Regions from separate parts of the Pseudomonas sp. AK-TSAG1-1 genome, predicted to be linked through region 2. Evidence: predicted binding sites of a transcription regulator. Region 2 holds the regulator's gene; each other region holds the start of a gene.
What was found. Region 2 encodes FliA, which starts transcription of late flagellar genes. Its sites were predicted from a motif close to CTAAAGTTTNNNNNNNNNNNGCCGNTAA; they were not measured.

Region 1: the regulator FliA is predicted to act here: its motif matches at 2,614-2,641, upstream of AC1UK9_RS14955 (methyl-accepting chemotaxis protein).
Region 3: the regulator FliA is predicted to act here: its motif matches at 2,295-2,322, upstream of AC1UK9_RS02450 (methyl-accepting chemotaxis protein).
Region 4: the regulator FliA is predicted to act here: its motif matches at 3,011-3,038, upstream of AC1UK9_RS27505 (methyl-accepting chemotaxis protein).

What each region holds. Positions count from the first base shown of each region.
Region 1 is NZ_CM165965.1:3,382,093-3,387,940, reverse strand. Features, by position in the region: gene AC1UK9_RS14965 (AAA family ATPase) at 1-98, opposite strand, end outside; gene pnuC (nicotinamide riboside transporter PnuC) at 95-658, opposite strand; gene AC1UK9_RS14955 (methyl-accepting chemotaxis protein) at 852-2,486, opposite strand; gene AC1UK9_RS14950 (undecaprenyl-diphosphate phosphatase) at 2,792-3,622, shown strand; gene AC1UK9_RS14945 (DUF1294 domain-containing protein) at 3,619-4,047, shown strand; gene AC1UK9_RS14940 (MmcQ/YjbR family DNA-binding protein) at 4,162-4,521, opposite strand; gene AC1UK9_RS14935 (LysR substrate-binding domain-containing protein) at 4,518-5,426, opposite strand; gene AC1UK9_RS14930 (FMN-dependent NADH-azoreductase) at 5,552-5,848, shown strand, end outside.
Region 2 is NZ_CM165965.1:1,801,390-1,807,237, reverse strand. Features, by position in the region: gene AC1UK9_RS08255 (chemotaxis protein CheA) at 1-1,829, opposite strand, end outside; gene AC1UK9_RS08250 (protein phosphatase CheZ) at 1,884-2,672, opposite strand; gene AC1UK9_RS08245 (chemotaxis response regulator CheY) at 2,691-3,062, opposite strand; gene fliA (RNA polymerase sigma factor FliA) at 3,230-3,970, opposite strand; gene fleN (flagellar synthesis regulator FleN) at 3,967-4,797, opposite strand; gene flhF (flagellar biosynthesis GTPase FlhF) at 4,911-5,848, opposite strand, start outside.
Region 3 is NZ_CM165965.1:549,578-555,425, forward strand. Features, by position in the region: gene AC1UK9_RS02445 (potassium/proton antiporter) at 1-285, opposite strand, end outside; gene AC1UK9_RS02450 (methyl-accepting chemotaxis protein) at 613-2,238, opposite strand; gene AC1UK9_RS02455 (hypothetical protein) at 2,516-2,746, shown strand; gene AC1UK9_RS02460 (cell division protein ZapA) at 2,743-3,045, shown strand; gene AC1UK9_RS02465 (methyl-accepting chemotaxis protein) at 3,145-5,082, shown strand; gene AC1UK9_RS02470 (hypothetical protein) at 5,131-5,848, opposite strand, start outside.
Region 4 is NZ_CM165965.1:6,047,063-6,052,910, reverse strand. Features, by position in the region: gene AC1UK9_RS27520 (putative bifunctional diguanylate cyclase/phosphodiesterase) at 1-375, shown strand, start outside; gene AC1UK9_RS27515 (NorM family multidrug efflux MATE transporter) at 484-1,881, opposite strand; gene AC1UK9_RS27510 (LysR substrate-binding domain-containing protein) at 2,040-2,960, shown strand; gene AC1UK9_RS27505 (methyl-accepting chemotaxis protein) at 3,151-5,127, shown strand; gene AC1UK9_RS27500 (phosphocholine cytidylyltransferase family protein) at 5,141-5,848, opposite strand, start outside.

The DNA.
Region 1 (5,848 bases), 1.6 Mb from region 2:
TATTCATCCACCCGCAAACCACCAAAGTGTGCCTGAAGGCCGGCCGCCAGCCAGCTCTTGCCCGTGGACTCCGGGCCGGTCAGGACCACGACCTTCATGGCTGCAACGCCGGATCGGCGCGCCATTCACGCCAGCCTTGCACCGCAATCAGGGTGAACAGGGCATACAGCGCGGCGGTGAGGTAAAGCCCCTTATAAAGAAACAGACCGACGAAAATCACGTCCAGCACGAACCACAGCGCCCAGCATTGCAGGCGCTTCTGCGCCATCCACAATTGCGCGACGAGGCTGAACGCCGTCAGTGCGGCATCGAGCCACGGCTGTGCGGCGTCGGTCCAGTGCGCCATGGCCGCGCCGAGCAGCAGACTGCCGAGGGCGCCCGCGCTCAGGCCGAGCAGGATCGAGCGCCGGTCCAGACGCGTGACGTCGCGCCCGTCGTGCATTGTTCCGGCACGGGTCCATTGCCACCAGCCGTAAACTTGCAGTGCGGCGTAGATCACTTGCAGCAACATGTCCGAATACAGCTTCACGTCATAGAAGATCCAGCTGTACAGCAACACCATGACCAGGCCGATCGGCCAGCACCACGGATTCTGTTTGACCGTCAGCCAGACGGCGATCACGCCGAGGGCGGCGGCAAACAGTTCAAGCCCGGACATGTGGCTTCCTTGGAGGGAGTTGAGGAGGGAGCGGATTGTACCCAAAAACCTGTGGGAACGAGCCTGTTACCGATTTTGACGGAACCGATTAACCTGTGGGAGCGAGCCTGCTCGCGAAAGCGGTGTATCAGTCACCTGATTCACTGACTGACACGACGCCTTCGCGAGCAGGCTCGCTCCCACAGGTTACGGTTTAGACACGGAACTGACGCAACAACTGGTTCAACTGCTCACTCAACTGCCCAAGCTTGACGCTCGCTGCACTCGACTGTTCCGCCGCCAGCGCCGTGCTGTGGGACAGGCCGGCCGCCTGGGTGACGTTCTGGTTGATGTCCTCGACCACATGCGCCTGTTGCAGCGTGGCGCTGGCAATCGAGGCGTTCAGGCCGTTGAGATTGCGCAGCGCCTGGCCGATGGCATTCAGGCTGGCGCCCGCGAGGCCGGCCTGTTCGATGGTCAGTTGCGAAGCCTTGCTGCTGTCGCCGATGACCTTCACCGCCGCTTCGGAGTGATTCTGCAGGCGTTCGATCATGGCCTGGATTTCCGCCGTCGACTTTTGCGTGCGCTGTGCCAACAGGCGAACCTCGTCGGCCACCACCGCAAAACCCCGACCCTGTTCACCGGCGCGCGCCGCTTCGATGGCTGCGTTGAGCGCCAGCAGGTTGGTTTGCTCGGCAATCGAACGAATCACTTCCAGCACACTGCCGATCTGCGTGCTTTCCGCCGCCAGCGTGCGAATCACTTCGACCGCCTGATCAATGGTTCCGGACAACTTGTCGATCTGTTGCAGGCTGCCGTCGATGTTGATCTGGCCCTGTTGCGCCTGAGCTTCGGCGTCGCGCATTTCAGCGGCGGCGTGCTCGGCATTCTTCGCTACATCCTGCACGCCGTAGGTCACTTCATTGATCGCGGTCGCCACCAGCTCCATCTGCTGCGATTGCTGCTGGCTGCGTTGCTGGGCCTGGGTGGCATCGTTGCCCAGTTCGCTGGACGACTGGCCCAGTGCGCTGGCCGAGACCTGCAAGTCACCGATGACCCGGCGCAATTTGGCGGTAAAGGCATTGAAGTGATGGGCCAGTTGCGTGACTTCGTCCTGGCCGTGAGTGTCGAGGCTGCGGGTCAGGTCGCTTTCGCCGCTGGCGATGTTGGCCATGGCGTTCACGGTTTCCTGCAGCGGGCGCACGATACTGCGGGCAATCAAAATCACCAGCAGGGCCATGATCACGGCAATCGCCAGACCGATCACCGTCGCCTTGATCACCTGGCCGCGAAACTCGCTCTGCACATCATCGATATAGACGCCGGACCCGAGCACCCAGCCCCACGGTTCGAACAGTTTGACGTAGGAGGTCTTCGCCACCGGCTCGCTGGCGCCGGGCTTGGGCCAACGGTAATCGACCATGCCTGCGCCCTGGCTTTTGGCGATCGCAACCATTTCGTTGAACACCGCGAAACCGTCCGGATCGCGGATCGCCGAGAGGTTCTGGCCCTCAAGCTTGGGATTGGTCGGGTGCATGACCATCACGGGCGTGAGGTCGTTGATCCAGAAGTAGTCGCTCTGGTCGTAGCGCAGGCCACGGATGGCGGTCAGCGCCTGCTTCTGCGCGGCGTCGCGGGTGAGGGTGCCGGTGGTTTCCAGGTCGTGGTAGTAGGTCAGCAGGCCGCTGGCGGTCTGCACCACATGCTGGGTTTTCTGCGCCTTGGCGTGGTACAGGTCATCGTGGATCTGCTTGAGCATCAACACACCCAAGGTCAACAGCATGACCACGGCCACAACCAAGATGAGCCACAAGCGTCGGCTGATCGACACACTGCGCAAGCTGTTCATAACGCTGTCACTCCGATTTCTTTTTCTTGTAATAAATCAACGCCAGCATCCAACCACGTTTCGGTGGTCGGGCATACGCGACCCAAGTCGTATAACGCCGCAGCACTATTAAGGCTTGTCTGTTAGGATTTCGGCCCCGCGCATGAAAACCTGAATCCAAGTTGATATTTCACGGAATTTTGACCGTTTCGTGTGGATCCTGTGCGCGCGGAATCGGTACAGCAACAAACAGCTACGCTGAACGCAGTGAACGTTAGAAAAATATTATCGGGGCATGCCGGCGTGCATCGCTCTTTGGGGGATTGATGGATCTTTGGACCGCCTTGCAGGCACTGATTCTTGGAGTTGTAGAGGGGCTGACGGAGTTTTTGCCCATTTCCAGTACCGGACACCAGATCATTGTTGCCGACCTGCTCGACTTCGGCGGCGAACGGGCCATGGCGTTCAACATCATCATCCAGCTCGGCGCGATCCTGGCGGTGGTCTGGGAATTTCGTCGCAAGATTCTCGACGTGGTGATGGGCTTGCCGACCCAGCCGAGTGCGCGGCGCTTCACTGCCAATCTGCTGATCGCCTTTCTGCCGGCAGTGGTGTTGGGGGTGATATTTGCCGATCTGATCCACCAATACCTGTTCAACCCGATCACCGTTGCGACCGCGCTGGTAATCGGCGGGGTGATCATGTTGTGGGCCGAACGCCGGCAGCATGAGGTACATGCCGAAACCGTGGACGAGATCACCTGGAAGGACGCGCTGAAAGTCGGGTTCGCCCAGTGCCTGGCGATGATTCCTGGCACCTCGCGCTCCGGCTCGACGATCATCGGTGGTCTGCTGTTCGGCCTGTCGCGCAAGACTGCGACCGAGTTCTCGTTCTTCCTGGCCATGCCGACCATGGTCGGTGCGGCGGTGTATTCCGGTTACAAATATCGTCATCTGTTCGTGCCGGCAGACTTCCCGGTGTTCGCCATCGGTTTCATCACCGCGTTCATCTTCGCGATGATCGCCGTGCGCGGTCTGCTCAAGTTCATTGCCAGCCACAGCTACGCAGCGTTCGCCTGGTACCGGATTGTCTTCGGACTGGTGATTCTGGCGACCTGGCAGTTCGGCTGGGTGGACTGGTCGGCGGCCAAGGCATGAGTGATTCACGCGCGCGTCGCCCGGACGGACGCCCGTCCGGTGGCGGCATTCAGCATTTGAAACTGAAACTGGCGGTGTTGCTGATCGTCTGCGCATTGCCGGCATTCGGCTCGCTGTCGATGTGGCTGCGCGGGATCTCGCTGGTGCCACTGACCGCCTACGGTGTGGTCAGCGTCTTGACGTTCTTCATGTACTGGGCGGACAAGCGCAAGGCGCGCGCCGATGCCTGGCGCACCCCGGAGAACATCCTGCACGCACTGGAACTGGCGGGCGGCTGGCCCGGCGCGTTGATTGCCCAACAGGTGTTCCGTCACAAGACGCGCAAGGTGTCATTTCAGATGCTGTTCTGGGCGATCGTGGCATTGCACCAGGTGTTCTGGATCGATCAGCTGTTTATCGGCTCGAACCTGCTTTCACTGTTCTAAAGCACCACAAATCCCCTGCAGGAGTGAGCCTGCTCGCGATAGCGGTGTATCAGTCGACATCTCTTTGACAGATACGACGCCATCGCGAGCACGCTCACTCCTACAGAGATGGTGTCAAAGCAGTAATCCAACCTGGGTTTTCTTCGGCAGCTTGCTCACCACCAACTGATGCGATCGCGTCAGCAATCCTTGCAGCTCCTCGGCGCCCAGCGGGTAGGGCGGATGCATGATGATCCACTGCGCCCGCGCCAGATAAGGCGCCGGTTGAATGCCCGGGCGATCGCAATGGCCGAGAAACAGATCCTTGTCGACCTTGAATGCCAACGAATCCCCGCGCAGCCCCTGCAAGGCGAACATCTTGTTGCCGGCGATCGAAAACACCCGCACGCCCCCCCATTTGTAATCCTCCTGCGCGCCCGGCAAGGCCAGGCAGAAGGCGGCGACATCCGCTTCGTTCATTTTTCCCTTGGTCATAACAGTCGCTCCCCACACGCATTGAACGATTCGACCAGATGGTCGATCCACGCCCGCACCGCTGGCATCACCCCGCGCCGATGCGGATACACCGCCTGCAACCAGCCGCCAGGCAACGACCACTCGGGCAGCAATTGCACCAGCGCGCCACTTTCGAGATCGGCTTCGCAATACATCATCGGCAGCAGGGTAAAGCCCTGGCCGGCCAGCACACAGGCCTTGCGTACGATGAAGTCATCGATGCCCAGCCGCGCTTCCATGTTCAGTTCGACACTGTTGCCCTGTTGATCGAGCAAGCGTACGTGCACCATACGGTCGGCTTCCAGCGCGCCGAGCACCGGCAGGTTCTTCAGGTCCTGCGGGTGGCTGATTGTTTTGCCTTCGACAAATGTCGGGCTGGCAACCACCACCATTTGCGCCTGGCGCAAACGGCGGGTTACCAGCAACGGATCTTCATCGCCGAGTTCCCGCACGCGCAGTGCCACGTCGAACCCTTCAGCGACCAGATCCACCCGGCGATTGAGCAGCACCACCTCCAGTTGCACCTGAGGGAATTTGCCGAGGAATTCGCTGATCACCCATGGCAACATTTCTCGCGCCAGGCCGGTCGGGCACGACACACGCAAGCGGCCGCGCGGCTCGCTGGACATGCTCGCGACCGCTTCGTCGGCCATTTCCGCTTCGAGCAACATCGCCTGACAGTGGCGCAGGTAACGCTCACCGACAGCGGTCAGGTTCAGTTGGCGGGTGGTGCGTTGCAGCAGGCGGGCGCCCAGACGCTCTTCGAGTTCGGCAATGCGCCGTGACAAGCGTGATTTGGGAATGCCCAGCAAACGCCCGGCCGCCGCGAAGCCACCGGCCTCGACGACCTTGGCGAAATAGTAGAGATCGTTAAGATCCTGCATGAAAAGTCCACCGTTCTATCAGTGGGACGAACTATCGCATTGTCGGCGGCTAATCAGCTATTGGTTTCTTCCGTAGGATTGTCTCCATTCCGTCGCCGCCGGCGATTCTTTCCAGGAGATTCCACATGAAACTGCTGCACATCGATTCGAGCATTCTGGGCGACAACTCGGCTTCCCGTCAGTTGAGCAGTCAAGTCGTCAAAGCCTGGCAAGCCGCCGAGCCTGCCGCCGTCGTGACCTATCGCGACCTGGCCGCCGACGCCATCAGCCACTTCTCGTCGACCACCCTGGTCGCCGCCGGCACCACTGCTGAGCTGCGCAACGCCGCACAACAGCATGAAGCTGAACTGAGCGCTTCGACCCTGGCTGAATTCATCGCTGCTGATGCCGTCGTTATCGCCGCACCGATGTACAACTTCACC
Region 2 (5,848 bases):
CCCTGGCCCTTGGTCGAGTAGATGTTGATCGAACCGTTGAGCTGGGAAATCTTGGTCTTCACCACGTCCATGCCGACACCGCGGCCGGACACGTCGGAGATCTCGGTCTTGGTCGAGAAGCCCGGGGCAAAAATCAGGTTGTAGCACTCGGTGTCGCTCAGGCGATCGGCCGCATCCTTGTCCATCACACCGCGTTTTACCGCGATCGAACGCAGGACGTTCGGGTCCATGCCTTTGCCGTCGTCGGAGATCGACAACAGAATGTGGTCGCCTTCCTGCTCGGCGGCCAGAACAACACGACCGCCACGGGCCTTGCCCGAGGCTTCACGTTCTTCCGGTGACTCGATGCCGTGGTCGACAGCGTTGCGCACCAAGTGGACCAGCGGGTCGGCCAGCGCCTCGACAAGGTTTTTGTCGAGGTCGGTTTCTTCACCCACCAGTTCCAGATTGATCTCTTTCTTGAGCTGACGCGCGAGGTCGCGAACCAGACGCGGGAAGCGCCCGAAGACCTTCTTGATCGGCTGCATCCGGGTCTTCATCACCGCGGTCTGCAGGTCAGCTGTGACCACATCGAGGTTCGACACGGCCTTGGACATGGCTTCGTCGCCGCTGTTGAGACCCAGGCGCACCAGACGGTTACGCACCAGTACCAGCTCGCCAACCATGTTCATGATTTCGTCGAGACGCGCGGTGTCGACCCGCACGGTGGTCTCGGCTTCGCTCGCCGGTTTTTCCGCTGGCGGTGCAGCGGCGGCGCGGGCCGGAGCCGGGGCGGCAGCGGCAGCCGGTTTTGCAGCTTCGGCTTTCGGCTCAGGCTTGGGCGCAGCCTTCGGCGCAGCAGCCGGAGCGGCCGGTGCCTTGGCAGCTGGCGTCGAAACGGCAGCAGCGGTGCCTGTAGCGGCAGCGCCGACGTCGGTGAACTTGCCTTTGCCGTGCAACTCGTCGAGCAGCGATTCGAACTCGTGATCGCTGATCAAGTCGCTACCGGCCGCAGCGGCCACCGGAGCGGCAGGTGCAGCCGGTGCCGAGGCGATCGCCGACTCGAGTGCTTCAACGGCAAAGTTGCCCTTGCCGTGCAACTGGTCGAGTAGCGCTTCGAATTCGTCGTCGGTGATGTCGGAGCTGTCGCCCGCAGCCGGAGCCGCAGGAGCAGCCGCCGTCGGTGCAACGGCGTCCGCCGCGAACTGGCCTTTGCCGTGCAACTGATCGAGCAACGACTCGAATTCAGCGTCAGTGATTTCATCGCTGGCTGCCTCATTGGCAGTTTGCGCAGGTGCAGCAGCGGCCGGGGCTTCGGCTTCAGCCTTGACGGCGTTCAGCGAATCCAGCAGCTGTTCAAATTCGTTATCGGTGATGTCGCCCGAATCGCTCGAATCGCCTTCGACGACCAGCTCTTCGATCATCTCGGCCACCGGCGAAGCCGGAGCTTCGTCGGCCGATTGCGGCTCGGCCAGACGTGCCAGCGCGGCCAGCAGTTCCGGGGTGGCCGCCGTGATCGGTGCACGTTCACGGACTTCGCTGAACATGCTGTTCACCGCGTCCAGTGCTTCGAGGACAACGTCCATCAGTTCTGCATCAACGCGACGCTCACCCTTGCGCAGGATGTCGAACACGTTTTCGGCGATGTGACAGCACTCCACCAGCTCGTTGAGCTGAAGGAAGCCGGCGCCCCCTTTTACAGTGTGGAAACCGCGAAAAATTGCGTTGAGCAGATCTGCGTCATCCGGACGGCTTTCCAGCTCGACCAGTTGTTCGGACAGTTGCTCAAGAATCTCGCCGGCCTCAACCAGGAAATCCTGAAGGATCTCTTCATCGGCGCCGAAGCTCATTAATGGGGTGCTCCTACAGGTCTAAAAACCCAAAAAACCTAAAATTCCAAAACTCTAGAATCCAAGGCTGGATAACAAATCGTCCACATCGTCCTGACCGGACACAACGTCTTCTCGTTTATCGGCATGAATCTGCGGACCTTCACCCTGCGAGAGATGTTTTTGTGGATCTTTTTCTGCAAGCATCGCGGCGCGGTCGTGTTCGATGCCCGCAAAGCGGTCCACCTGACTGGCCATGAGGACGAGTTTGAGCAAATTGCTTTCGACTTCGGTGACCAGTTGGGTCACGCGCTTGATCACCTGACCGGTAAGGTCCTGGTAATCCTGAGCCAGCAGGATGTCGTTAAGGTTGCTCGACACCGCACGGTTGCCCGTGCTGCTGCGCGACAGAAAACCGTCGACCCGGCGCGCCAGCTCGCGGAACTCTTCGGCCCCGACCTCACGGCGCATGAAACGGCCCCAGTCGGTGCTCAGGGCCTGGGCTTCCTCAGCCAGGCCATTGACGACCGGGGTGGCGCTTTCCACCAGATCCATGGTGCGGTTGGCCGCGGCTTCGGTCAGCTTGACCACATAGCCCAGGCGTTCGGTGGCGTCGGTGATTTGCGACACTTCCTCGGCCTGCGGCATGTGCGGATCGATCTGGAAGTTGACGATCGCACTGTGCAGTTCGCGTGTGAGCTTGCCCACTTCCTGATACAGGCCGCGGTCACGGGTCTGATTGAGCTCATGGATCAGTTGCACAGCGTCGCCGAACCTGCCTTTTTCAAGGCTCTCGACCAGTTCGACCGCGTGTTTTTTCAGGGTCGATTCGAAATCGCCCTGTGAAGATTCGTTATGCTCCATAGCTCCCCCGCGCGTTCATCAGCCGATGCGTTCGAAAATCTTCTCGATTTTTTCTTTCAGCGCCTGAGCCGTGAAAGGTTTGACCACGTAGCCGTTCACACCGGCCTGAGCGGCCTCGATGATCTGCTCGCGCTTGGCTTCTGCAGTCACCATCAGCACGGGCAGGTGCTTGAGTTTTTCATCGGCACGCACGTGGCGCAGCAGGTCGATACCGGTCATGCCCGGCATGTTCCAGTCCGTTACCAGAAAGTCGATGCTTCCGCTGTTGAGCACCGGAATGGCAGTCGTGCCATCGTCGGCCTCGACGGTGTTGGTGAACCCCAGATCACGCAGCAGGTTCTTGATGATCCGCCGCATCGTTGAGAAGTCATCAACGATGAGGATTTTCATGTTCTTGTCCAATTCGACCTCCAAGCAGTCTTAAACGCGCCCAGCACCTGGACGCGCCATTTCAATCAATCCGGCAAAGCACTCGATGACTGTCTGGAGCACAACAGAGCAAGACCGGTGCCGTTCATCACCGCACCAGCCTCGTTCGCAGTGTCCCCACACTGCCTTCAGCGCGCTCGCCACTCCCCCAAACGCCCCCGCAAGCGGGCCGCGCACTGGCTGTGTAACTGGCTGACCCGCGATTCACTGACGCCAAGGACTTCACCGATCTCCTTGAGGTTCAGCTCTTCGTCGTAGTACAGCGCCAACACCAGTCGCTCACGCTCCGGCAAATTGGCAATCGCGTCCGCCAGCGCGGCCTGGAAGCGTTCATCTTCCAGATCGCGTGACGGCTCAAGATGAGCACTGGCGCCATCCTCGTGCAGCCCTTCGTGTTCGCCGTCCTGCAACAGGTCGTCGAAACTGAACAGCCGGCTGCCCAGCGTGTCATTCAAAATCCCGTAGTAATCGTCGAGACTCAATTGGAGTTCGGCCGCAACCTCGTGATCTTTAGCATCACGGCCGGTTTTAGCTTCAATTGCCCGAATTGCGTCACTGACCATACGGGTGTTGCGGTGAACCGAGCGTGGCGCCCAATCACCTTTGCGCACTTCATCGAGCATCGCACCGCGGATTCGAATGCCCGCGTACGTTTCGAAACTGGCGCCCTTGCTGGCGTCATATTTGGTCGAGACTTCGAGCAGGCCGATCATCCCGGCCTGAATCAGATCTTCGACCTGCACACTCGCCGGCAAGCGCGCCAGCAGGTGATAGGCAATGCGCTTGACCAGTGGCGCGTAACGCTCGATCAACTCGTACTGCGCGTCACGTGCCGACTTCTTGTAGTAATTCATACCGCTGGCGGTCATAACACAGGCCCTGCCGTTTGCTGCACGAGGCGCTCGACGAAAAACTCAAGGTGACCGCGCGGGTTGGCAGGCAGCGGCCAGGTATCGACCTTCTGCGCGATCGCCTTGAACGCCAGCGCGCACTTGGAACGCGGAAAGGCTTCATAGACCGCTCGCTGCTTCTGCACTGCCTTGCGCACGCTTTCGTCGTACGGCACCGCGCCGACGTATTGTAAGGCGACATCGAGGAAGCGATCCGTGACCTTGGTCAACTTGGCGAACAGGTTGCGCCCTTCCTGCGGGCTCTGCGCCATGTTGGCGAGGACGCGGAAGCGGTTCATGCCGTAGTCGCGATTGAGCAGTTTGATCAACGCGTAGGCATCGGTGATCGAAGTCGGCTCGTCGCAGACCACCAGCAACACTTCCTGGGCTGCGCGGACAAAGCTGACTACCGAGTCACCAATGCCTGCAGCGGTGTCGATCACCAGCACATCGAGGTTGTCGCCGATGTCGCTGAAGGCCTGAATCAGACCGGCATGTTGCGCCGGACTCAGGTGAACCATGCTCTGGGTGCCGGAGGCGGCCGGCACGATGCGGATCCCGCCGGGACCTTGCAACAGCACGTCGCGCAGCTCGCAGCGACCTTCGATCACGTCGGCCAGGGTACGTTTGGGAGTCAGTCCCAGCAGAACGTCGACGTTCGCCAGCCCCAGGTCGGCGTCCAGCAGCATGACCCGACGGCCAAGCTCTGCCAACGCCAGAGACAAGTTCACTGACACGTTAGTCTTGCCGACGCCACCTTTGCCGCCGGTCACCGCGATCACCTGTACGGGATGCATGCTGCCCATGTTATTTCTTTACCTTGTCTTGCATAGACGGAGGCCACATTACTGGCTGCGCGTTCTCAACCGGAACAATGCATGGCAGACCATCGATGTAGGTACAAAAACGGTTCATTACCTCAGCCAACCTGCTTGGTCGGGCTGTGGTAGATATCAGCGAACATGTCAGCCATGGCTTCTTCGCTGGGTTCTTCCTGCATTTGCACGCTGACGGCGCGGCTGACCAGTTGATGGCGGCGCGGCAGATGCAGATCATCCGGAATCCGTGGGCCATCGGTCAGGTACGCGACCGGCAGTTCATGACTGATTGCCAGGCTCAACACTTCGCCCAGGCTTGCTGTCTCATCCAGTTTAGTCAGGATGCACCCGGCAAGCCCGCAACGCTTGTAACTGTGATAAGCGGCGGTTAGAACCTGTTTCTGGCTGGTGGTTGCCAGGACCAGATAATTTTTTGAACGGATGCCGCGACCGGCCAGGCTTTCGAGCTGCATGCGCAGGGCCGGATCGCTGGCCTGCAGGCCGGCGGTATCGATCAGCACCACGCGCTTGCGCAGCAGTGGATCCAGCGCTTGAACCAGCGACTGGCCCGGATCAACGTGCGTCACCGGCACGTTGAGAATCCGGCCCAGGGTCTTGAGTTGTTCCTGAGCGCCGATGCGGAAGCTGTCCATGCTGACCAGCGCGACATTCTGCGCGCCGTACTTGAGCACGTAGCGCGCGGCGAGCTTGGCCAGGGTGGTGGTCTTGCCCATGCCGGCCGGGCCGACCATGGCAATCACCCCACCCTCTTCCAGCGGCTCGACTTCCGGTACGGCAATCATCCGCGCCAGATGTGCGAGCAGCATGCGCCAGGCCTGACGAGGCTCTTCGATGTCGGTGATCATTGCCAGCAGGTCGCGCGACAACGGGCCGGACAGACCGATACGTTGCAGACGGCGATACAGGTTGGCTTGCGCCGGACGGCTGCCTTGCAGTTGATTCCAGGCCAGGGTGCCGAGCTGCACTTCCATCAGCTCGCGCAGGCTGTTCAATTCAAAACGCATCGAATCCAGTGCAC
Region 3 (5,848 bases), 1.3 Mb from region 2:
CGCCAGCGACAGCGCCGGCCACAAGGCCACGCGGAAACTCGAGACCCGGGTGCGCAAGCCACCGTCGAGCAGGATCACTGCGAGTGCGAGGTTGCCGACCAGGTAGGCCGTGGGATAGTTATCGAAAATGATCCCGCCGCCATCGACCCCGGCGGTCATGCCAACCGCGAGAATGATCACCAGAATGGGGATGCCGAGACGGGAAGAAAGTGAGCTGACAAGAATGCTCGCACCTACCAGCAACGCGCCGATCAAGAACAGGCTGTTGATGGTCGTCGCATTCAAAGGCAGTACTCCAGAAGCGTAAAGACGGGCACAAACTGACCATGCAGTCTGCGTGCCAGCGATTCTAACCTGTTGAAATGTGATGCTGTCAAAAAGGTTTTTCAGTGGGGGACGCAGATTTGGGTTCGGCTTGAGATCGCTGCCCTCACCCTGGCCCTCTCCCGGGGGGAGAGGGGACTGACCGAGTGGCTCTCTCGAGTTACATCGACCTGAAATAGCGAGTCGAACTCAGGTTTTGAAAAGCACGAAGATCTGCTCCCTTTCCCCCTCGCCCCCTTTAGGGGGAGAGGGTTGGGGTGAGGGGGCGCTCTTGATCTTGCTTTTAGATCAAAGGCTGAACCGCCCAACCATATTGTTCAGATCCAGCGCCAGGCGCGACAGCTCGTTGCTCGCCGCACTGGTCTGATTCGCGCCGGTGGCCGACTGCACCGACAGGTCGCGAATGTTCACCAGGTTGCGATCCACTTCGCGGGCCACTTGTGCCTGCTCTTCGGCAGCGCTGGCGATCACCAGGTTGCGCTCGTTGATTTCAACGATCGCGGTGTTGATGGTGTCCAGCGACAGACCGGCGCCACGGGCGATGTTCAGCGTCGATTCGGCGCGCTCGGTGCTGTTGCGCATCGAATCCACGGCGTGTTCGGTGCCGCTCTGGATGCTGCCGATCATCCGCTCGATTTCGCTGGTCGACTGCTGGGTGCGGTGTGCCAGGGCACGGACTTCGTCCGCCACCACGGCAAAACCGCGCCCGGCTTCACCGGCACGTGCCGCTTCGATCGCTGCGTTGAGGGCCAGCAGGTTGGTCTGATCGGCCAGGCCGCGAATCACGTCTAGCACCTTGCCGATGTCACGGGATTCGTTCGCCAGATCACCGATCAGGGTCGCAGTGCTCTGCACATCGGCGCTCATGCGTTCGATGGCGCTGACGGTTTCCTGTACCAGGTCACGGCCGTCGCCCGCCGAAGTGGTGGCGTTCTTCGAGGCTTCCGAAGTGCTTACCGCATTGCGTGCGACTTCTTCCACGGCACTGGTCATTTCGTTGACGGCGGTGGCGGCCTGTTCGATTTCGTTGTTCTGCTGGGTCAGGCCACGGGCGCTTTCGTCGGTGACGCTGTTCAGCTCTTCGGCAGCGGAAGCCAGCTGGGTGGCGGAGCCGGAGATGCGCTGCAGGGTGTCGCGCAGTTTCGATTGCATCTTGGCCATGGCCGCCAGCAGGCGCCCGGCTTCGTCGGTGCCGTCAACGTGGATCGGCTGGGTCAGGTTGCCTTCGGCAATGGTTTCCGCCGCGTCCAGCGCTTTCGAGATCGGCTTGGTGATGCTGAGGGTCAGCAGCCAGGCGAACAGGAACGTCAGGCCAGTGGCGACGACCAGCAGGGTGACCACCAGATTGAATGCCGAGGAGTATTGCTCGGCGGCCTGTTGGTTGGTTTCGCTGATCTGCTGGCCATTGATTTGCATCAGGCGGTTGAGCACGCTGTTCATCGCCTCGGAGTTGTCGAGCAACTGGGTGTTCAGCAGGTTGCGCAACTCGTCCACCTGATTGTTGCGCGACAGGCTTTTCATCCGGTCTTCGATCTGGCGGTACTGGCCGAGCAACTGCACGTACTGATCGTACGCGGCGCGCTCCTGCGGGCTGACGATCAGCGGCTCATAGGCGGTTTGGGCGGCGCGGATCTGCTGGTTGCGCATCTCCAGCAGCTCGACGGTTTTCTGCTGCACGTCCGCTTCACGGTTGACCAGCAAACGGTACGACAGCACCCGCAGGCGCAGGGTCAGTTGCGTGAACTCGTCGAGGTTCTTGATGCTCGGCACACTGCTGGTGGTGATGTTCTCGGCAGCGCCGCGGATTTTGCTCATCTGGTTCAAGGCGAACACGCCGAGGATCAGCATCAGGCCGCCGATCAGGGCGAAACCGGTGAACGCCCGGGGGGCGATATTCATATTGCGAAGGGACATGGCGTGATACCAAAAAGGGCCGCATCCATGCGGGCTGAGACTGCTGTATGGATGACTTATCGGTCATACGACTAAAGTCTTGAGGCAGTGTGCGTATTTGTCGCATAAGGGCCTGGGCGACGAAGTGCAGGAACCAGATCGGCAGATCGCAGTCTTTAAAACTCGCAAGAACGGTCGGCCGCCAGGAAAATCAAGGCCTTGCGCCGGTTTAACCCTGGCATCCGCAGTGACTTTTCTTTATCGTACGCGCCCTTTGAAAAACGCCTGGAAGATCAAAATGTTGGAAGCATCCCTCAGCCAATTGGAACAGCTCGTCAGCGACCTGGTGCAACAGAACCAGACCCTCACGCAAACCAACCAGACCCTGTCCACGGAACTGGCCCAGGCCAAGGATGAAAACGAAAGCCTGCAACTGAGCCTGATGGAACAGGAAGAGAAGCACGGCGCCACCGCAGCGCGCATCCAGGCCCTGGTTGATCGCGTCAACGCAGGTCCTGTCAGCGCATGAACCACGGCACCGCAGGGGTAAAAGTCATCTCCATTCTCGGGGAGGACTATTCGATCAAGGCACCGGCCGGGGAAGAACAGACCCTGCTGGACGCCGCACTGATGCTCAAGGCCGCACTGGCCGACACCAAACGCAAATACCCGACGCTGATCGGTGACCGCTTGCTGGTGCTGGCAGCCATGAATCTGTGCTCGCAGCAGATCGAAATGAAGAAGCAGCACCAGGAAGAACTCGACCGTTACCAAGAGCAAGTCAGCGCCACGGTCGAAACCATCGCCAAGACCATCAATCAGGGTTGATGGGGTTGCGCACAACCAAAGAATAGATTGTCGATTGAGTTGTATACAATCGGCACGGCTGTTGCATTGTTTCGGCCACTTATTCTTTGGGGGTGCTCCATGCAGTTGTGGCGACGCAGTATTCAATGGCAGCTGATTCTCAGCATGGGCACCGCCCTGCTGTTCAGCATCCTGATCGTGGTTGGCATTTATACCCTGGTGGTCAACCGCCTCGCCCAGAGCTATCTGGTCGAACAAGCGCTGCCGTCGAGCATCGAAGCGACGCGCAATGACATCGAACGCATCCTCGTTCAGCCACTGACCGCCGCCAAGGACATCGCCAGCAACACGATGGTGCGCGACTGGCTGGCCTCGGGTGAAGACAGCGGAAAAACGGCGGCCTTCGCGCAGTATCTGGAAGGTATCCGCGCCGAACATAAAGCCTTCACCGCATTGATCATCGGCGCCGAATCCAATCACTACGTCACCGAAAAAGGCCTGGACCGCACTCTCAGCCGCGCCAAGCCGGCCGATGCCTGGTTCTATTCCTTCCTCGACAGCAACCAGCCCCGCACCCTGAATATCGACAACGACGGTGCTACCGGAGAATTGGCGCTGTTCATCGATCTGAAGGTCGAGCAGGCGGGCAAAGTGGTCGGCGTGGCAGGGCTTGGCCTGAGCATGAAAGAGCTGTCGGAGCTGATCCACAACTTCAGCTTCGGTGAGCGCGGCAAGGTCTATCTCGTGCGTTCTGACGGTTTGATCCAGGTTCATCCTGAAGCGCAATACAGCGGCAAGCGCACCTTGAGCGAGCAGATCGGCGCCAGCGCTGCGCAAAACGTCTTGGGTCAAAAAGTTGCCGTGAACAGCAGCTTCCAAAGGGACGGCGAAGACTTCCTCGTCTTCAGCCTGCCGTTGCGCGATCTTGGCTGGACCCTGGTGGCCGAAGTGCCGCAGTCGCAGATCTATGCCGAAGCCCGCAAAGCGATGTGGATGAGTGGCGGCATCGGTCTGGCGGTGGCGCTGGTGTGCCTCGCCTTGGTGGTGTGGCTGGCGCAAGGTTTGGTGCGGCCGATTCGTCAGGTAACAGCCGCGCTGGTAGCAATCGGTAGCGGCGGTGGAGATTTGACCCATCGGTTAGATTCCAGCCGCGCCGATGAGCTGGGCGATCTGGCCCGGGGCTTTAACCGATTCCTCGACAGCCAGCGCGGGATGATCGGTGAGGTGCTGACCACCAGCGAACGTCTGCGCACCGCTGTCGGCCAAGTGGCCAGAGTGGTGGAAAACACCGCCGAGCGTTCCGGCCGTCAGCAGGAAATGACCGATATGGTCGCCACGGCGGTGCATGAAATGGGCCTGACCGTGCAGGAGATCGCACAGAACGCCGGCAACGCCGCACTTGCCTCACAAACCGCACGGGACGAAGCGCTGCAGGCGCGGGAAGTGGTCGGTGGCTCGATCCGTCATATCGAAAGCATGTCCGATGAGATTGGCGTGGCGGCTGGCGCGGTCGGTGAGTTGGCGCATCAGGTGGCATCGATCGACTCGGTGCTGGCGGTGATTCGCGGGGTGTCCGAGCAGACCAACCTGCTGGCACTCAACGCCGCCATCGAAGCGGCGCGGGCCGGGGACATGGGGCGCGGGTTCGCTGTGGTGGCCGATGAAGTGCGCACCTTGGCGCGCAGGACCCAAGCGTCCACCGACGAGATTCAGCAGATGATCGGCAGCCTCAAGCAGGGCGCAGAAAACGCCGTGTCGTCGATGCGTACAGGTCAGGCCGCGACGGGGACCGGGGTTGAGTCGAGCCAGCGTACTGGCGCTTCATTGACGGCCATTACCGGGCAGGTCGAGCGCATCAGCGACATGAATCATCAGGTGGCGACGGCGACGGAAGAGCAGTCGGCGGTGACTGAAGAGATCAACCGCAATGTGCAGGGGATTTCCGACCTGGCGCGGGCGACGGCGGGGGAGGTCAGGGCTTGTCGCGAAGACTGCCAGATGTTGCAGAGACTGGCGGATGATCTGGCGCGGCAGATGGGTGGGTTCCGATTAAATTGATAGCGTTTTTTTTCGGTTCGACGCGCCGGCTGAGGCGCGTCGGGCGAATTATCGCGCAGCTTTTATCAGGCGGAGTTCTCTACCGTAAAAGTCGATTCCGCCCAAGGTAAGCAAGTAGTAAACCAGTTTCTCCTTGACCAACCACTCTGCTGACTCATCAACGTAGAGATCGTCTGACGCCAATGTTCTGAACATGTCGTCGTTGTTGAAAGACTGGGAGTTGGGATAGGTCTTATAAGGGGTCACAATTTCATTGATGTAAAGATTGTTGGCTAACTTTGTGTAGGTTTTTTTGCTGATGCGCTCCTGGCTGCCCTCATCTTTCACGTTGTCATTGACTCTGGCCGCCATGAAAAACTGATATTCGCTGAGCATGACATAGGGGTCGATTAACGATTCTGACGTGTCATTAAGCAGTGGCGTGCCGTACACCGTAGCATTCCATTGATTGTCTTGCGTGTGGGTGAAGTCCTTGAAGGTGACGCGATGTGTCGATAAATAGTGATCGCCCACAGAAGTCACTTCAAACATTGCCGTTGCGGTAGTTGTAGTACCAAGCTCGTTATCGCCTGGAGCCATTACGATACTGATCAGGCTCTGTTCATCCGATAATCGTTGATGATTTTTGCTGATGACAGTGGATACGGTTGAATCCTTATTCGTCCAGACCGTACCGTTGCGCAGAGACGTGGCTGAGGTGGAAGCGAGAATGCAGTAGTCCTCGGTCACAATCCCCGGAAGCTTGATGGATCGTTCTTCGAGCGTT
Region 4 (5,848 bases), 2.0 Mb from region 2:
CAGACCATGGACGCCCTCGGCCGCCTCGGCGTGCGTTTCTCGCTGGACGACTTCGGCACCGGGTTTTCATCGTTCGTGCACCTCAACAGCCTGCCGATCACCTTGCTGAAGATCGACAAGAGCTTCGTTGGTGGCATGGAACAGCGCGAAGAGAACCGCAAACTGGTGCACGCGATGATCAACCTCGCGCACAACCTGCACCTGGAAGTGGTGGCGGAAGGGGTCGAGACGCCGGAGCAACTGGAACTACTGCGCGGCTTTGGCTGTGATCAGGTGCAGGGCTATCTGATCAGCCGGCCGTTGCCGTTGGCGGAGTTGGTGGAGTACCTGACGTTCGGCTCAAGCCAGCAACCAGCCCTGGAAATCGTCAGCTAAACACCTATCCCTTGTAGGAGTGAGCCTGCTCGCGATGGCGGTGTGTCAGGCAATGATGATTGGTCTGATACACCGCCATCGCGAGCAGGCTCACTCCTACAAGGGTACTCAGTCAGGCTGGGCGACGGTGTATTGATTTGATGGCGCCGGCTCCAGCCGAATCATCCGCTTCATCTTCCATTCAAACGCCAGCGTCAGGCTCACCGCCGCACACGCCAGGCCCAGCGCCAGCCCCCACCACACGCCGGTCGGCCCCCAGTTCAAGTGGAACGCCATCCACCACGCCGCTGGCGCGCCGATCAGCCAATAGCAACCAAGGCCGACCAGGAACGTGGTCTTGGCATCCTTGAGCCCGCGAATGCAACCCATGGCGATGGTCTGCGTGCCGTCAAACAACTCGAACCACGCCGCCACGGCCAGCAGGCTCACGGCCAGACGAATCACCTCGGCAAACGCCGGGTCGTCATGGTCCAGAAACAGGCCGACCAACTGGTTCGGCAGCAACCAGAACACCATTGCAAAACCCAACATCACTACCGCGCCGAATACGATGCCGACCCGCCCGGACATCCGCGCATCGCCCAGTTGCCCGGCGCCGTAATGCTGGCCAACGCGCATGGTGATCGCGTAGGACATCCCCGCCGGCACCATGAACGCCACCGAAACGATCTGCAGGGCGATCTGGTGTGCGCCCAGTTGCGTGCTGCCCATGGTGCCCATGCACAGCGCGGCGAAGGCGAACAAGCCGACTTCTACTGCATAGGTGCCGCCGATTGGCAGACCGAGACGCCACAGCTCTTTGAGGTACTGGCGATTCGGCCGCGACAGGCCCGCGCGCAACGGATAAGCGTCGTAGGCCGGATGCCGACGGATGTGCCAGGCCAGCGCCAGCGCCATGCAGTTGGCGACAATCGCCGTGACCAGGCCGATGCCCGTCAGGCCCAATTTCGGCAGGCCGAACATGCCGGTGATCAGCGCGTAATTCAGCAGGAAGTTGGCGACGGTGCCGCCAAGGCTGATGACCATCACCGGCGTCGCCCGACCAATCGCGCTGGTGAAGCCGCGCAGGGCCATGAAGCTCAGGTAGCCGGGCAGGGCGAACGGCAGGGCAATCAGGAACTGCCCGGCGGCGTTGACGTTGGTTTCGGTCTGGCCGAACAGCAGCAACACCGGTTTGAGGTTCCACAGCAGCAGCGCAGCGCCGAGCGCCATCAGCCACGCCAGCCACAACCCGGCCTGAGTCAGGCGTGCGGCGCCGATAATGTCGCCGGCCCCCTTGCGAATCGCCACCAGGGTGCCGACCGCCGCGATCACGCCGATGCAGAAAATCGACACGAACGAATAGCTCGCAGCCCCTAGCCCGCCACCGGCCAACGCTTCAGGGCTCAATCGCGCCATCATCAAGGTGTCGGTCAGCACCATCAGCATGTGCGCCAACTGTGAAGCAATCAACGGCCCCGCCAGCCGCAGGATGGCCCAGAGTTCGGTACGCACAGGATGCTGCATGGTCATCACCACTCATTGAAAGAGGGAACAGGGGACCGTCGATTCTCGGCGCTTGGCAGCGTTTGCACAAAGGGATAAAAAGGATGGGTGGCATGATTAAAACTCATCATGAACGGATTCTGCCAGGTTGGCTGCATCCCGCTACTGGAGCTTGGTATATGTCTCGTCGTCTTCCTCCCTTGTATGCCCTGCGCGCATTCGAAGCGGCAGCGCGGCACAGTTCGTTCACCCGCGCCGCTGAGGAACTGTCGATCACCCAGAGCGCGGTGAGTCGGCACATTCGTACGCTTGAAGAGCATTTTGCCTGCAAGCTGTTTCATCGCAGCGGACGCAACCTGCAACTCACCGAGTCCGCCCGGATGCTGTTGCCGGGGATTCGCGACGGCTTTGCTGCGCTTGAGCGCGCCTGCAACACCTTGCGCGCCGAAGACGACATCCTGCGCATGAAAGCACCGTCGACCCTGACCATGCGCTGGCTGCTGGCGCGGCTCAGCCGCTTCCGTCATCTGCAACCGGGCAACGAGGTGCAACTGACCAGTGCCTGGATGGACGTGGACTCGGTCGACTTCAACAACGAGCCTTTCGACTGCGCGGTGCTGCTCAGTGACGGGCATTTCCCGCCGGATTGGGAGGCCAGCCTGCTGTTTCCCGAAGAGCTGATTCCGGTCGGTGCACCGAACCTGCTGAACGATCAACCCTGGGATGTCGCGCGCCTGGCCGCCACCGAGTTGCTGCACCCGACCCCGGATCGGCGTGACTGGCGCAGTTGGCTGGAGCACATGGGGCTGTCCGATCAGGTCTCGCTCAAGGGCGGACAGGTGTTCGATACCCTTGAACTGGGGATGATCGCGGCGGCGCGCGGTTACGGTGTGTCGATGGGCGATCTGCTGATGGTTGCCGAGGATGTGGCGCAAGGGCGCTTGAGCCTGCCGTGGCCGACCGCCGTCGCCAGCGGGCTGAATTATTACCTGGTGTGGCCGAAGACCCGGCCGGGAGGTGAGCGTTTGCGCCGCCTCAGCGACTTCCTGCAAGGCGAAGTGCGCGCGATGGCGCTGCCGGTGGTCGAGCGCTTGAGCTGAAACGTTCGAGCCGCCACAATGCCGGCCTTGCGCCATAACCCCGCTGTTTACTCAAGTATTCGCTTTTACCGCCGAAAATGAGCAGGTGGGACCGTCGTGCCGGTTTCCACGATTTCACCCCCCATATTAGAAAATTTCCGAGCAGATGCTGCGATCAGGGAGGATCCGGTGGCTCGGCCAGGAGCTGTCCATGTCTCAACCTCGCGCCCGGATCGCCTCGCAGCTGGGCCTCGCGCTCGCTGTGATCCTTGCGATCGTCATCAGTGGCAGTACGGTGTTCGCCCTGCGTTCGCTGGATACCGCCAACCTCGCCACCCGTGAAGAACACCTCGCCAGTGAGGCGCGGCTGCTGGCCGATCAGTTGAGTACCTTCCACGGCACGCTGCGCGAAAGTACGCAGCGCCTGAGCGGATTGTTCGAGAAACGCTTCAGCGCGGGCCTGAGCATTCACGCGGATGAGCCGGTGACGGTTGCCGGTACCCAGACGCCGGGCCTGCATCTGGGCAGCGAAGTGCTGAACAACAACTTCAAGGAAGTCGACGAGTTCAAGCAAATGACCGCCGGTGTCGCCACGCTGTTTGTGCGCAGCGGCGAAGACTTCGTGCGGGTCAGCACCTCGCTGACCAAACAGGATGGCACGCGCGCCATCGGCACCTTGCTCGACCATGCGCACCCGGCCTATGCGAAGTTGATGGCGGGACAGGGCTATGTCGGTCGCGCCTTGCTGTTCGATCGTTCCTACATGACCCAATACACCCCGGTGCGCGACGGCAGCGGCAAGGTGATTGCGGTGTTGTTCGTCGGTTTCGACTACACCGATGCGCAGAACGCCCAGTTCGACAACCTCAAGCGTTTCCGCATCGGTCAGAGCGGCTCGCTGGCGCTGTTGGATGAGCAAAACAAATGGCTGGTTGCGCCAGCGGGTGTGCAGGCACCGGATCAGGCAGTGCCGGTGATCAACGGTCTGGCCAGGAAACCGGGTAAAGGCGAGTTCTGGAGCGACACCGCCGAAGACTTCTACAGCATCGCCGTACCGTTCGACGGCGGGCCGTGGTCGGTGGTGGCTAGCATGCCGAAATCCGAGATTCGCGCCGTGACCTGGAGTGTCGGCACGCAACTGGCCATCGGCAGTCTGCTGGCGATGCTGATCGCGGTGGGCGCGGCGATGTGGCTGCTGCGTAGCAAGCTGCAACCGCTGGGCGATCTGGTACGTCAGGCCGAAGCCTTGGGCGCCGGCGAACTGAGCGTGCGCCTGAATGTGTCGAGCAACGACGAAATCGGCCAGTTGTCCCGCGCGTTCAACCAGATGAGCCAGGCGCTGTCGACCATGGTCGAGCATATTCGCCGCTCCTCGGAAGAGGTCAACAGCCGTGCCCAGGCGCTGTCCGGGTTGTCCGGTGGCGCGTACGAGGGCATGGAGCAGCAGTCGGGCGAGATCACCAGCATGGCCGGTGCGGTGGAAGAGTTCAGCGCCACCTCGCTGAACATCGCCGACAACATGGGCAACACCCAGCGTCTGGCGCAGGAAAATGCCCAGCAGACCCAGATCGGGCGCACCTCGATGGAAGAAGCCTCTTCCTCGCTGGAGCAAATCGCTGGTGCGCTGAACACCACCGCTAGCGTGATCAACACCCTCGGTCAGCGTTCCCAGGAAATCGGCGGCATCGTCAGTGTGATCACCTCGATTGCCGAACAGACCAACCTGCTGGCCCTCAATGCGGCCATTGAAGCGGCCCGCGCCGGTGAGCAGGGCCGTGGTTTTGCCGTGGTGGCTGACGAGGTGCGCAACCTGGCGTCGCGTACCCGTCAGGCGACCGACGAAATCTCCGGGATGATCCACAGCATCCAGCAGGAAACCGGCAACGCCATCAGCACCATGGAGCAGGGCAATCTGCTGATGCAGGAAGGCCTGTCGCGCAATGCCAACGTGGCCTCGGCGCTGGCGCGGATTGATGAGCAGAGCCGTTCGGCAGGGCAGCAGTTTGCGGCGATCACTACGGCGACGCAGGAGCAGAGCAGCACGGCGACGTTGCTCAGCAGTAATTTGCAGAGCATCGCACTGGCCAACAGTGAGCAGCGCGAAGTGGTTTCCAATCTGGCGGTCACCGCCAAGGAACTGGAGAAGCTGGCCGCCGATCTGCGCTCCGAGGTTGATCGTTTCCGCTGATGCGGCGTGCCGGTTACTGGTACGCGGAGAGGTCTTCGCTGGAGTCGACCTCTCCCCATTCTCCTGAATAGGCAACGGCCTCGATCGCGACTCGACCGGCGTCGATGACACGCTGCAGGGTATTGGTCATGTGCATCTTGTCGCACTGGTCCGAGGTTAATTCGCCCCGCAGCCGCACGACCTCTGCCCAACCTGCGGGCGTGAAGCGCAGCAGCCCCATGTACTGGCCTTCGACTTCCTCCACCGAATGCGGTTTGTTGCCGATTTCGGCCAGCGTGTTGTCGCTATTGAGCCGGAACGTCTCGGCATCCAGCAGTGGATCGCCAAAACGCTGAGTCCACAACGCCAGCCAATGGGGGTCGTAGGTGACGGCCAGCGACGCTTCGCTGGCCATCAGCGACCGGACGGCGTCCGGGCTGTAAAAAATGTCCGAATAACTGACGATGCATGGCTGGCCCTCAAGCCAGGACTCGGCGCAGGCCAGCGACGACACCATGTTGGTGTCGGCCCAGCGAGGGTTGTGAAATTCGCTCAGGCCCCGGTCGGCCAACAATTCGCGCTTGTAGCCGGTTACCACGGCGATTTCACTGATGCCCGCTGCGCGCAACGATTGCAGTTGCCATTCGAGCAAGGGTTTGCCGCGCAATTCGACCAGACACTTTGGTCGTTCATCGGTGAGGCTTTTCATGCGGCTGCCACGTCCGGCAGCCAGAATAATGGC